DNA from 2 places in the Planctobacterium sp. AWM4_229 genome. Region 1 is predicted to be linked to the other one. Evidence: predicted binding sites of a transcription regulator. Region 1 holds the regulator's gene; the other holds the start of a gene.
What was found. Region 1 encodes sigma-54, which starts transcription at its own class of promoters, with help from an activator protein. Its sites were predicted from a motif close to GTTGGCACGNNNNTNGNNT; they were not measured.
Positions count from the first base shown of each region.

Region 2: ACXAGP_RS18770 (flagella assembly protein FlgT) is a predicted target of sigma-54. The motif match lies at 2,933-2,951, and genes of this name have one in related genera.

Region 1 is NZ_JBSWWX010000010.1:109,383-115,480, forward strand. Features, by position in the region: gene ACXAGP_RS19810 (HPr family phosphocarrier protein) at 1-91, opposite strand, end outside; gene rapZ (RNase adapter RapZ) at 88-933, opposite strand; gene ptsN (PTS IIA-like nitrogen regulatory protein PtsN) at 930-1,373, opposite strand; gene hpf (ribosome hibernation promoting factor) at 1,389-1,676, opposite strand; gene ACXAGP_RS19830 (RNA polymerase factor sigma-54) at 1,704-3,200, opposite strand; gene lptB (LPS export ABC transporter ATP-binding protein) at 3,270-3,995, opposite strand; gene lptA (lipopolysaccharide transport periplasmic protein LptA) at 4,028-4,534, opposite strand; gene lptC (LPS export ABC transporter periplasmic protein LptC) at 4,497-5,066, opposite strand; gene kdsC (3-deoxy-manno-octulosonate-8-phosphatase KdsC) at 5,063-5,617, opposite strand; gene ACXAGP_RS19855 (KpsF/GutQ family sugar-phosphate isomerase) at 5,617-6,098, opposite strand, start outside.
Region 2 is NZ_JBSWWX010000009.1:13,689-19,786, reverse strand. Features, by position in the region: gene ACXAGP_RS18785 (hypothetical protein) at 8-166, shown strand; gene smrA (DNA endonuclease SmrA) at 240-821, opposite strand; gene ACXAGP_RS18775 (transcriptional regulator) at 1,083-1,355, shown strand; gene ACXAGP_RS18770 (flagella assembly protein FlgT) at 1,515-2,672, opposite strand; gene ACXAGP_RS18765 (LPP20 family lipoprotein) at 2,965-3,462, shown strand; gene flgN (flagellar export chaperone FlgN) at 3,635-4,054, opposite strand; gene flgM (flagellar biosynthesis anti-sigma factor FlgM) at 4,058-4,393, opposite strand; gene flgA (flagellar basal body P-ring formation chaperone FlgA) at 4,634-5,344, opposite strand; gene ACXAGP_RS18745 (chemotaxis protein CheV) at 5,501-6,098, shown strand, end outside.

The sequences.
Region 1 (6,098 bases):
ATGAGGTAGCAAGCTTTACCAGTTCAGTGGCTGCTCGTGCGTGTAGCCCCAGCTTATTAATGATAGTCAGCTCTTTTTCGATACGGTTCAAGTGTCCAGTTCTCTGTGTCGGGTTTGTACGTCAGGGTGGGCTACCGAAAAATAACGAGATAGTGTTTCAGCCAGAAATACGGAACGATGCTGACCACCGGTGCAACCGATAGCAACGGTTACATAGCTACGGTTATTGCGTTCCAGATGTGGCAACCAGGTTTCAATCAAGTTTTGGATCTGCCCGATCACCTTATTCACAATGGGTTGTGAAGTAAGGTACTGAGCCACCGGGGTATCTTGACCCGTGTAGGGTTTTAATTCAGGTATCCAATGAGGATTGGGTAAAAATCTCACATCAAAAACATAATCTGCGTCTTTTGGGACGCCATTTTTAAAACCAAAGGATTCAAAAACTAATACCAGTCGCGAGGATTTTTTTCCTAATATACGTTCTCTAACAAGCTCTGCTAACTGGTGAATGGATAATTTATCAGTGTCGATGTGCAAATCTGCACGTTCATATATTGGGGTTAACAGTTCGCGCTCTTTAACAATCGCATCTGCAAGGGAGATCTTGTTTTTTGAAAGTGGGTGCAGACGGCGAGTTTCGCTGTAGCGCTTGATCAGCATGTCGTCACTGGCGTCGAGATAAATGATAGTTAAATCGGTTTTATTGGGCAGAAAATCCAGGTTTTCAGCCAATAAATCGGGATCTTTAGGTAAGTTACGCACATCAATACTGACGGCAATTTGATCGTATTCACTCACTACAGCATGAGTTAGCGTGGGCAGCATGCTGACGGGAAGATTATCTACACAGTAGTAACCCAAATCCTCCAAAGCCCTTAATACCACAGACTTTCCGGATCCGGATCGTCCGCTGATCACAATTAGTTTCATACCAGTGCTTCATAAAGTGCGTTGTCTGAATGGCAATTGCGAATAACCTTGATAACCTCTTTATCACTGAGTTTTTGAGCGATACGAGCCAAGGTTTGAAGGTGGCCGTCGGTTTGCTCAGTAGGCACAAGAATCGCAAAAAAAATGTCGACAAGCTGATTGTCGATTGAGTCAAATTCTATACCAGGAGAGCAGGTAATAACAATAGCCAGAGGGGAACTCAGACCATCTACTCGGCCGTGCGGGATAGCGATACCTTGTCCAATACCTGTGCTGCCCATTTTTTCTCGGCATAATAAACTGGCAAGCACATCTTCTTCGTTAAGTGCATCTAGTTTTTCGCTGGCAATGTTGCTGATGATTTGGAGTGCGCGTTTTTTGCTGGTAACAGGGACTGCACAACGCGTGCAGTCCAATGAGAGGATGTCTTTGATTTCCATCCTTGTTTAGGCCTCTTAATGACTCTTGAGTTTTTCTTTGTGTTTTATGACTTGCCTGTCTAGCTTGTCAATCAGTGAGTCAATCGCAGCATACATGTCTTTATGCTCCGACGTGGCAAATACTTCACCTCCATCAAGATGCAGGGTTGCTTCCGCTTTTTGGTTGAGTTTTTCAACGTTTAAGATGACATACACATTGTTTATGTGATCAAAATGTCGCTCAAGCTTGGTAAATTTTGTATCGACATAATCGCGAAGAGAATCGGTGATTTCGACGTGATGACCTGATAAGTTTATTTGCATAATTGGTCGTCCTTCTTGTAGGGAAGTCTATATTAGACTCTTACGTTGGTTAGATGGAGGAATCGAGAGCGATTCCCGGTATTTCGCAATGGTTCGCCGGGCTACCATAATGCCCTGATCGGCAAGCAATTGCGCAATCTTGCTATCACTTAGTGGTTTAGCCTGATTTTCTGCCGCCACAAGCTTTTTGATAAGTGCTCTAATTGCCGTAGAAGAACACTCACCACCATTTTCCGTTGCCACATGACTGGAAAAGAAATATTTGAGTTCGAAAATACCTCTTGGCGTGTGCATGTATTTTTGAGTGGTTACCCGTGAAATCGTGGACTCGTGCATGTCTACCATTTCTGCCACATCGTTTAGTACCATTGGCTTCATCATTTCCGGTCCATGCTCAAAAAAGCCATGTTGTTGCTGCACGATACAATTGGCCACTTTCAGCAAAGTATCGTTACGACTTTCTATGCTCTTGATAAACCATTTGGCTTCTTGCATGTGGGAGCGAATGAATTGACCGTCCGCACTGCTGCGGCTGTTTTTACTCATCGCAGCGTATTGTTGATTGATATTCAACTTAGGTACTGATTCGGGATTGAGTTCCACTACCCAGCGTCCGGATTTTTTAGTGACAGAAACATCTGGAATAACGTAATCCGGCTCTTTGGTATTGAGGGTACTACCAGGATGAGGATTGAGGGTTTGCAGCAGTTTTAATACTTCTTTTAACTGCTCTTCCCGCAGTTTCGATTTTCGAATAAGGGTACGAAAATCTTTGGCCATTAACAAATCAGAATAATCGCAAAGCAGTGATTTGGCCTCTTTCAACCAAGGGGTATCAGCGGGAAATTGCCCCAATTGCACCAACAAGCACTCTTGCGGCGAGATGGAGCCAGAACCCATAGGGTCAAAGTGCTGAATGCGTTTTCTGACACATTCTACTTCGTCCAGCTCAATTTCTTCATCATTGAGACTTTCCAGAATATCCTCAACCGATACGGTGAGATAGCCGCTCTCATCAATGGAGTCGATGATGGCCAATGCAATGGCTTGGTCGGTTTCACTGAAAGGTGTCAGATGCAGTTGCCAAAGCAAGTGATCTTGTATGGATTCGCTGGTTTCTCCCTGGTAAACCTGTTCATCATCGGAACCAACACTGGCAGCAGGGGCTGGTGCAGAAGACGCGCTGTAATACTCGTCCCAGGTACTGTCGATGGGGAGCTCATCGGGCAAATCATTTTTTTCGAATGCGTCGCTAGAATCAATACCGTCAGAGCCATTGAATTCTTTATCGCTGTCTGCGCCGTTTAGATCTGAACTGGATTTTGGCTCTTTGAGTAATTCTAAAGCCTCGTCACTGTTGCCATCTGTAGATTCATCCACTTCCAGAAGTGGGTTGGCGTCCAATGCGTCTTGAATCTCCTGTTGCAGATCCAGCGTTGATAATTGCAACAAGCGAATGGCTTGCTGCAACTGCGGCGTCATTGTTAATTGTTGACTAAATTTTAGTTGTAAAGACGGCTTCATTAAAAATGGTTTTTCCGACTCCAGAATGCGAAATTATCGCAATCCACTTATGAGTTATTGTTTTAGTAACTATAGCCTGAATTGCTCACCCAGGTATACATCTCTTACTTGCTGATTGGCCAAAACCGTTTCCGGTTCGCCCTCAGCGATAACTTGCCCATGGCTGACGATGTAAGCTTGCTCACATACGTCGAGGGTTTCGCGCACATTGTGATCAGTGATCAGAACGCCAATTCCTCTGTCTCGCAGATGGTGAATAATCTTCTTTATATCATTAACAGAGATAGGGTCAACGCCTGCGAAAGGTTCGTCCAGCAAAATAAACTGTGGGTTGGCCGCTAGTGCCCGGGCAATTTCCACTCTGCGACGCTCGCCACCAGACAGGCTCATGCCAAGGTTATGGCGAATATGATTTAAGTTAAATTCATCCAGCAGCTCGTCTGCCAGTTCTTCGCGTTGTTCGTTATCCAGTTCTTTGCGCATTTGCAAAATTGCCATGAGATTCTGGAAAACGCTTAATTTTCTGAAAATCGAAGATTCTTGAGGCAAATAACCAATACCGTGCCGGGCACGGACATGCATCGGCTGTAAAGTCAGTTCGTGTTGGTCTATGAATACTTCACCTTTATCTAAGGTGACCAGACCTACGATCATATAAAATGTCGTGGTTTTTCCAGCGCCATTAGGACCCAATAAGCCCACTATTTGTCCGGTATTCACCTGGATGCTTACATCCCGCACTACCTGTCGGCTTTTATAAGATTTTGCCAAATTGTTAGCATATAAGGTTGGCACTATCAGTGTTTCCTTTTGCGGTTTATGCGTATTTAATTTTTATCGTCAGTTTGAAACACCGTTGTTACCCGGCCATCTGACTCATCACCGCCGGCAATGAGCTGTTCTTTTTCAAGATTAAAACTGATTTTTTCGCCTCTCACCATACTGGTGTCTTGGTGCAGTTCTGCTGAACCGTTCAATTCCAACGTTCGCGACTCAACCACGTAACGTATTTCTTCGGCTTTTGCAGTAATTTTACTGCCATCGTCCATGGTTTGAGAATATACCGCAGGTTTACCGATTGCGATAAAGATCTCCTTTCCCTTGCCATCCTCGGCACTCACTCGCACCTCGTCAGCATCGATGGAAAGTGATCCCTGACGAACTCGCACATCTTCTTTAAACACTGAGGTTTTGCGCTTTCCGTCAACAAATTGTGATTTGGAGTCTACTTTAATGGGAAGCTTAAAATCTTCCTTACCTGCCAGCGCTGTTGTTGAGAATAGTAGGCAAGCGCCACTAATTAACAACAGTCTGCTGATAAATGGTTTCAACATGTTCTTTTAGTTCCAATTTTCGGGTTAACAGATTGACGCTAAGCCCGTTGCTTTTTATGACAAAATCCTGACCCGTAATTATCACCGGATTGTCTGATCTCGCTGTGTTTTTTTCTAAATCGATTTCAACGAAACTGGTTTCTATGGTTTGCACAAAGTCCTGTTCGTTGAGACTTTTGATTACCACATTTTGCTCAAGTTCAATTCGTTGATCACTGTATAGTGTGCCTTCCTTAGCAATGATTTGCCATGGTGAGTCGGTTTCGTCGGTATATATCGTATATTCTGGCTCTTCAAACAAGGTAAACCCGAGAATTTCGTAATGTTCCATAGATGCCGCGAATACTTCGTGATTGATACTTCCCGACTCGTTGTAGAGCGTGCTTTTCATGTTCCGGGCCTGATAGTTGGGATCCCATGCTTCAGGTCGTTCATCAATCACTTCCGGCGCATCAGTCGTGGCTACCATATTGAAATAGATGGTGATGAGCACCAAAAATAAAAGCCCTAAGCTGAGATGAATTCTACTCATACACTACTTGCCTGAATGCCATTCAATTTGTCCTGACTTAAAAGGATCAGGTCACAAAGTTCACGCACACAACCAAATCCACCGGCTGTTCGGGTGACATAATTACTCACCTCAATCACTGAGGGGTGGGCGTCTGCTGGGGCCACTTTAAGGGCGGAAAGGGCAAACATGCCGGTATCGGGAAGATCATCACCAATACTAGCAGTATTTTCAGGGAGGATACTTAATTGTTGTTGCAGATTTTGCAAAGCGGTTTGTTTTTGCTCTTCACCTTGAATGATGTGCTTCACTCCAAGTGCTGTAAAACGTTGGGCAACAATATTCGATTTTCTTCCTGTGATAATAGCCACTTCTATATCCGCGGCCATTAGCGCTTTTAAGCCGTAACCATCTTTAGTGTGAAAGGCTTTCAGTTCCTCACCACTGTTACCCATGTAGATTCGACCGTCGCTAAATACGCCGTCCACATCACAGGCCAGCAATTTTATTTTTTTGCAGAGCCTAAATGTATCCTCTGCAATTTGGCCATAAGGCGTATCTACTGTATTCATTACACGAGTCCTGATTTGATCAAATCAAGCATATTTAAGGCACCAACAGGGCGGTTGTGGGCATCCACCACAATCAGGCTGCTAATATTGCGGTGTTCCATTTCACTCAATGCTTCAGCGGCCAGCATTTCTCGATGGGCCGTAAAACAGTTGCGGGTCATGACTTCACTGATGAGGGTGTTATGCACATCTTTGTGGGCGTCGATGACACGGCGTAAATCACCGTCGGTGAATATGCCGACGAGTTTTCCTTCTGGGTCGACAATGCCAGCGAGACCTAAACTCTTTTGGGTAATAATGACAAGCGCATCGCGAATGCTGCACCCCTCTGAAACAAGCGGTACTCGGTCTCCAGAGTGCATGATATCGTTTAAGGTCAATAGTAACTTTTTACCCAATGAGCCGCTTGGGTGTGATAAGGCAAATTCTTCGGCGGTGAAGTTTTTTGCATCTAACAGCGCAACTGCGAGTGCATCCCCAA
Region 2 (6,098 bases), on a different contig from region 1:
GTGGGTTATGAATCGTTCCAGTAAAGGCTTCGGCCTGGCAGGTGTTTTCGTCACAGTCGTGGTTCTCATTGTAAGCGCTGTCATCAGTACCACCGTTTCCTCGAAAGAGTATGCGTCAGGTACTGTTGCTACTATTGAGCAAATACAAGTGGCTCAAACAAAATAAAATAAGGCTCCATCAAAGCCAGGCTCACAGCAAAATTACTTTTAGTGATAGTGGCTGATATCACCAATTGCTTTTACTTGAGTTTGTGTTTTTCTCTGTTTTCTGCTTTTTGTTGTTTATTCTTTTTCAACAATACATACGTGCTTTTAATGCCGCCGTGTTGCATTTGACTGCTGTGAAATGCTAGAACTTCTGGCATTTGCTGCAACCATACATTCAGGTAGCTTTTCAGGTAACCGCAAAAGGGTTTTTTATCTTTGCTGAGTCCGTGGCGCATTAAAACGCAACGCAATCCGCGAACATGGGCTTGTGTTATGAAATCAAACACTTCTCTATGGGCAACTTCTAATGATAAGTGTTGCATATTCAAGGAGCTTTCTATGGCGTATTTTCCAAGGCGAAGATTCTTATACACCAGATCCTGAACGCCTTCTTGCTTAAACTGGATAGGATCCTCAACTGCAACGGGATCTATGTCGGCGAGGGTTAGGAAATTTTTGCTATTGCGCTGTTCGTTCTTGATTGCCTCTCTTCGTAGTTGCTTTGCCAGTTCATTGCCATTTGTCTTTTTCAAAAAAACTTTGTCATCATTTTTCAACGTTTTTACATCAGCCACTTCCGCCATAAATGCGTCGAAATCTTCATTCCCAATCATGATACAACCTGAAAAATATCTGCAGATATAAATATATGTACGAAGCTTGTACCTTCAAGACATTTCTACAGATCATCATGGTTTTAAATCTTAGAGACTATATAGAAATAAATGCAGGTTAAAATAATTACCATTCGGGATTGTTAAATAGGTAAATATTCGATACTTTACATGAATTAAACTATACAATTAGCGCTAGCTTATCATTGAGCGCCAAAACCAGAATGACAAATTCAAGGCAGCATTAAGGAAGTAGTAAATATGGCCAACAAAAGTACCGATATATTGCATGTAGAGCGTTCAGATATTTTGAGAAGTCTTCGCTTGCAAAGTAGTTTTACGCAAAAGCAGATCGCCGAAAAATTGGGCATAAGTCGAGAAAAAGTGGTGGCGGTAGAAAACTGCCATTTAAAATCAATGTTGGCATTAGAGTTAGATACGATTAAAAATTGGTGGAATTTATGCCGTGCACGAGCAGATATTGAAACCCAAAAGCAATTTGCCAAATTAATTAAAAAAGAATTAAGTATTTAGCCAAAGAAAAAATGGCGTCCCCACCGCGACTCGAACGCAGATCTAAAACTTAGGAGGTTCTTGTTTTATCCGGTTAAACTATGGGGACGCTGATTTAGCTATGAACTAATCACCATTAACTGTTTAGATTATTACGCAATCATAATTACAATAAAAGCGTTAGCGGCGCACCACAAAATCGTTTGGTTGAATATTCGCCAATGGAGTCCCGTCCACCACCCTTAATTGTGCCGAATTAAAGAAGGCTTCAGTCACCACAACTCTTGACGGATGAATACTGTATTGCGTTTGAGATAAACCATTGGGGGAGAAGAAATGACGCATCTGAAAAACCGCTAATTCGTCACCTTTTTTTACACCTTGCTTACTACCTATGTTTACCGACAGGCTGTTATTGTGGATACCAATTATTCTTCCATAAGTAGGCATACAAGCAATAAGCTCATCAATCTCAGAGGTTAACTCCCGCAGCATTTCGCCAGTAGCTTTGCCGAATTGCGATCCCCAAAACTCTTTGCTTGTGGCTTGTACTTTCTGGTGTTTATCAAATTGCCAAATTGCCGAGCGATGATAAGTCTTGTCAAAAAGAATATCCCCTTTGGTACCGTCTAATAACATAAAGCGAATCGACAGGTTTCTACCGGGATGTTTCTCATCCCAGAATTTTGCCACATCCAGGTAGGTCTGGGGTTCTTCATCCAAACTGAGTTCCACAATGTCGCCGATCAACACATATTGTGCGCTGGCTTGTTCGGCTAACAGCATTGATTGAGTTTTAAGGTCCTGAGGCTGAGGGAAGAAGGTGTAAGGCTCTACTTTACTGATCGTGGCGCGTTGGGAATAGACTTCAAAACTTTCTTTAATGGCGTTAGCCAATGGGCCATCAAGGGCATTGAGACCACCTATGGCTGCTTGCCGGTAGGCGCTGACATGGAGTTTACTAGTAACAATATTTTTTTTGTAATCAGACGCACTGCACTGATCCCTTTGGGGAAAGATATCCGCTCTTATGGCGACTTCTACAAAATCATCGTAGTAATGCTCGGATATTAACTCCACACTGGCTACCTCGCCTGAGGCTCTTATTTCAAGCCGTTCATCTCGTAACAACCCGTCGGTCATTTCCTGAACACTGCGCACCGAAGCACCTGCAAACAAAAGGGCTTGTCGTATCGCTTCATGAGTTGCTTGTTGTCTGGCCAATTCTTTGTTGTTGTTGTGTATTACTGCTTGACCACTGGCTTCAAACCAGGCTGCATGCGTAGGCAGACTCGCTACACTGAGTAGTGCCAACAAAGTAAAAATCTGTCTGAACATAAGAACCTCAATTTACATCTTTTGCCATGACGCGATATTTTGTCACTTATATCTGCTGCAATTGGTGAATTACCGTCAATAAGGCGTCAGTTTTTTTAGCTGCTTTGGTACAAGCACATTACGTACCACCTCAATCAATCATTGTTATTTATCAGAATAAATGGCAAACAACTTGCTTAGAAAGCATTAAACATTATTGATGTATCAATTGCGTCAATAATATAGCGCTGATAAAGATATCCTTTTATCAAGCGGATTGTATGCAAAATTCAGGCAAACTGATGGGTGGGTTATGAAGACAAAATTCAATTCCAAAATGGACAAATTACTTGTCGTTGGATTAGTGACACTTGGGCTATCCGGCTGTAAATCGCTGGAAGCGATGTATTACAGTGATAAGCAAGTAGAGTGGGAGTATGTCCAACCGGAGCAACATCCTGTACTGACTGCGGTAGGTTATGCACCTGTTAGCGCACAAATGGGCAAAACAGACTCAGCCAAAATGTTGATGGCCATAAAGGCATCCAAACTGGATGCTTACAAAGAACTGGCCGAGCAAGTGTATGGGCAGCGAATTGACACCCAGCAGTCTTTGGCTAACCTGGTGCTCAAGGACAATGATTTAAAGGCATCGGTTGAAGGCGTAATCAGAGGTGCTGAAGTGGTTAAAACCTATCCGGTAGGTGAGGATGTTTACGCAACGGAATTGAGTCTCGATTTTCAAAAAGTGTATGATATTTACCTTTCCACGGCACGTCCAAGAAAAATAAAAGAAATCACCTATTATTGATATATTGAGTTTTCCCGCTCCACTCAACATGAAAACCTCTCTTTTGAGAGGTTTTGTCGTTTTTGAGCAAGTACTATCGAGGTGCAAAGTAAAACGAGTTTATGCTAAAGGGGTTTATAGGTAAGGTATATTGTGTGCTTAGCTCAACGGTTAGGGGAGCTTTAATAAAACGTCAGGCTTTGACACCAGAGCCCAACATGCCGCCCTGTGTTTTACCTTTGTTGGTGTAAGTAAGTGATTCTTTGTTTCGTGCTGCCAGCATTACGTTGCGTAATCGCTGAAGTCTTATTTGGTTCTTTTCTACTGCCGCAGCGTTTACTTCAGTCTGATGCTGACACTTATGCAATAGTTCTTTGCCTTGCTGAGCCAATTCGAATTGTTCTTCGGAAAGCTCGCTCTCAGGCGTTTTTAATTTTTGCAGAGACACATCGTTTTGTGCTAACTGCTCCAGTAATGCCGATTTTTCGTCAATCAATGTCAGCAGACTTTCAGCATCGCGAGCAACCACCAACTCCAGTTCTTTTTGGAGGTTAGCTTCTAACGCCTGAAGTAGCGTTAGTTGTTGTTCTAGAGCTGCAGTCAAATCTGACATCAATTAACCTTTGGATAAGCCAAACAGTTCAGTTTCAGCTTTCGAGATTTTGGATGCCAGTTGCTCAGCATCAATCTTGTAAGAGCCGTTCTGAATCGCCGCTTTTAGTTTATCAACTTTATCTTGATTCACCGGAGCGTCGCTTGCTTTTTTCTGCACGTTCGCCAGTTGTTGTGCTGACTGGGTCAGCGAAACGGAATCCTGGCGAGGGGCAGCAGCAGCGGTTTGAGCTTGCTGTGCTGTATTCGCACTTTGGCCTTGCTGAGCCTGTTGTTGATTGAGTCGTTGACTCTCCAACTGTGGCTTCTGACCTGTGCCATTTACATTGTTAATAGCCATGATTAAATTCCAATACTTTTAAACCCTCAGTTAGCTTATCGGCTGACGCCTTTCAATCTTTAATAAAAAACCAATAAATGCGCTTTTTTTTTATACTGGCTAACTGTATTTTCGCAGTTTAAATTAAGACCATAAAAAAGTCTTTATAAAATCAATGATTTGCCAATATTTGTTAGGTTAACAGCGACATTGGCAATCTTCTAATGCGCCTCTCCGAGTTGCAGCGCACCTCGTTCCATTTTATATCTGGACTCGAACCTCGTTAACATTCGCCACTTCTGCTTCTAGCTGCTTTTTAGAGCGTCTATTTTGAACCGAGATCGTATCACCAATATTGCCATCTTGCAGTGCTACACCACTGGTTTTTATTTCAAGTCCGCTGAGCTTCGCAGTTATCACTATGGCGTCGCCTTTACAAACAAAGCATAGCATATTCGGAGATACGGTAGTGCCATCTCGTGAACGGCGCTTTAAACGCGCACCCACAACATCTTTTATATCGGCAAAAGTGCCGCCTCTTATACGTCTTTTGTCTACTTTTTCTAAAGTAACGTTATTGGCGGTTAATAAGGTACCCGGGGAGACCGTATCTGCCAGTACAACGACTTCTTGCATTTCTGTTACGCTGACACTCAAATAATGGAACCAACCATTGCTCGGGCAGCTCACTCTTACTGTTACGTTAGATTGACGCAAAGATTGCGAACTACTGCTGGCTTGCAAATCCACAGGACAGGCAGGGATGTTGATGCGTTCATCAATACTCCTGACGGAAATTTGTACATCATTGATGTTGTCTACTTCGGCATTTTGATAAACAAATATCTCTGCGGTCTCTTCCACAAGATTACGCATTAAATCTTTTTCTTGCGCAGCCGCTATATTGGTTGTTATAAACCAACCAATTAAGGAAAGTTTTAAGGTTTTCTTGAGGTTGGCGAAATTTTTCATGTTCACTTTCTTCCAATTTGGCTATGCTTAAAGGCAATTTTGGTAAAAACTTAACAGCGTCAAAAAAATAACGCTGTGTGGGCGAATAATAATCACGCATCCACATAAGAGTACTATTCAAGTATCGTGCCTGTTTGGATGAATTAGAGGTGTTTTATGGCGGGAATTTTAGATTCTGTTAACCAACGAACTCAGCTGGTGGGGCAAAACCGCCTTGAGCTATTATTGTTCAAACTCAATAATCGCCAACGCTACGGAATTAACGTATTTAAAGTACGTGAGGTTTTACAGTGTCCGCCCTTAACTTCAATGCCAAAGCTGAATGCCTTGGTAAGAGGTGTTGCCCATATTCGCGGCCAAACTATCTCGGTTATCGATATGAGTATGGCAACAGGTGGACGTAAGATTGAAGATATCAAAAATGCCTTTATTGTCATCGCGGAATACAACCGCTCAGTACAAGGTTTTTTAGTGGGCTCGGTGGAGCGCATTATTAATATCAATTGGGAAGCCATCTTGCCACCACCTGAGGGGGCGGGTAAGGCCAGTTATCTTACTGCTGTCACAGAAGTTGATGGCGAATTAATTGAAATTCTGGATGTTGAAAAAATCCTCAATGAAATCGCGCCAGCACGAGAAGTGGTGCGCGAAGACATGGCTGAAGAGTTGGCTAAGCACGACGCCAGTCTGGATGACAAGATTATTTTCATCGCGGATGACTCATCGGTAGCGAGAAGCCAGGTTAAAAAGGCCT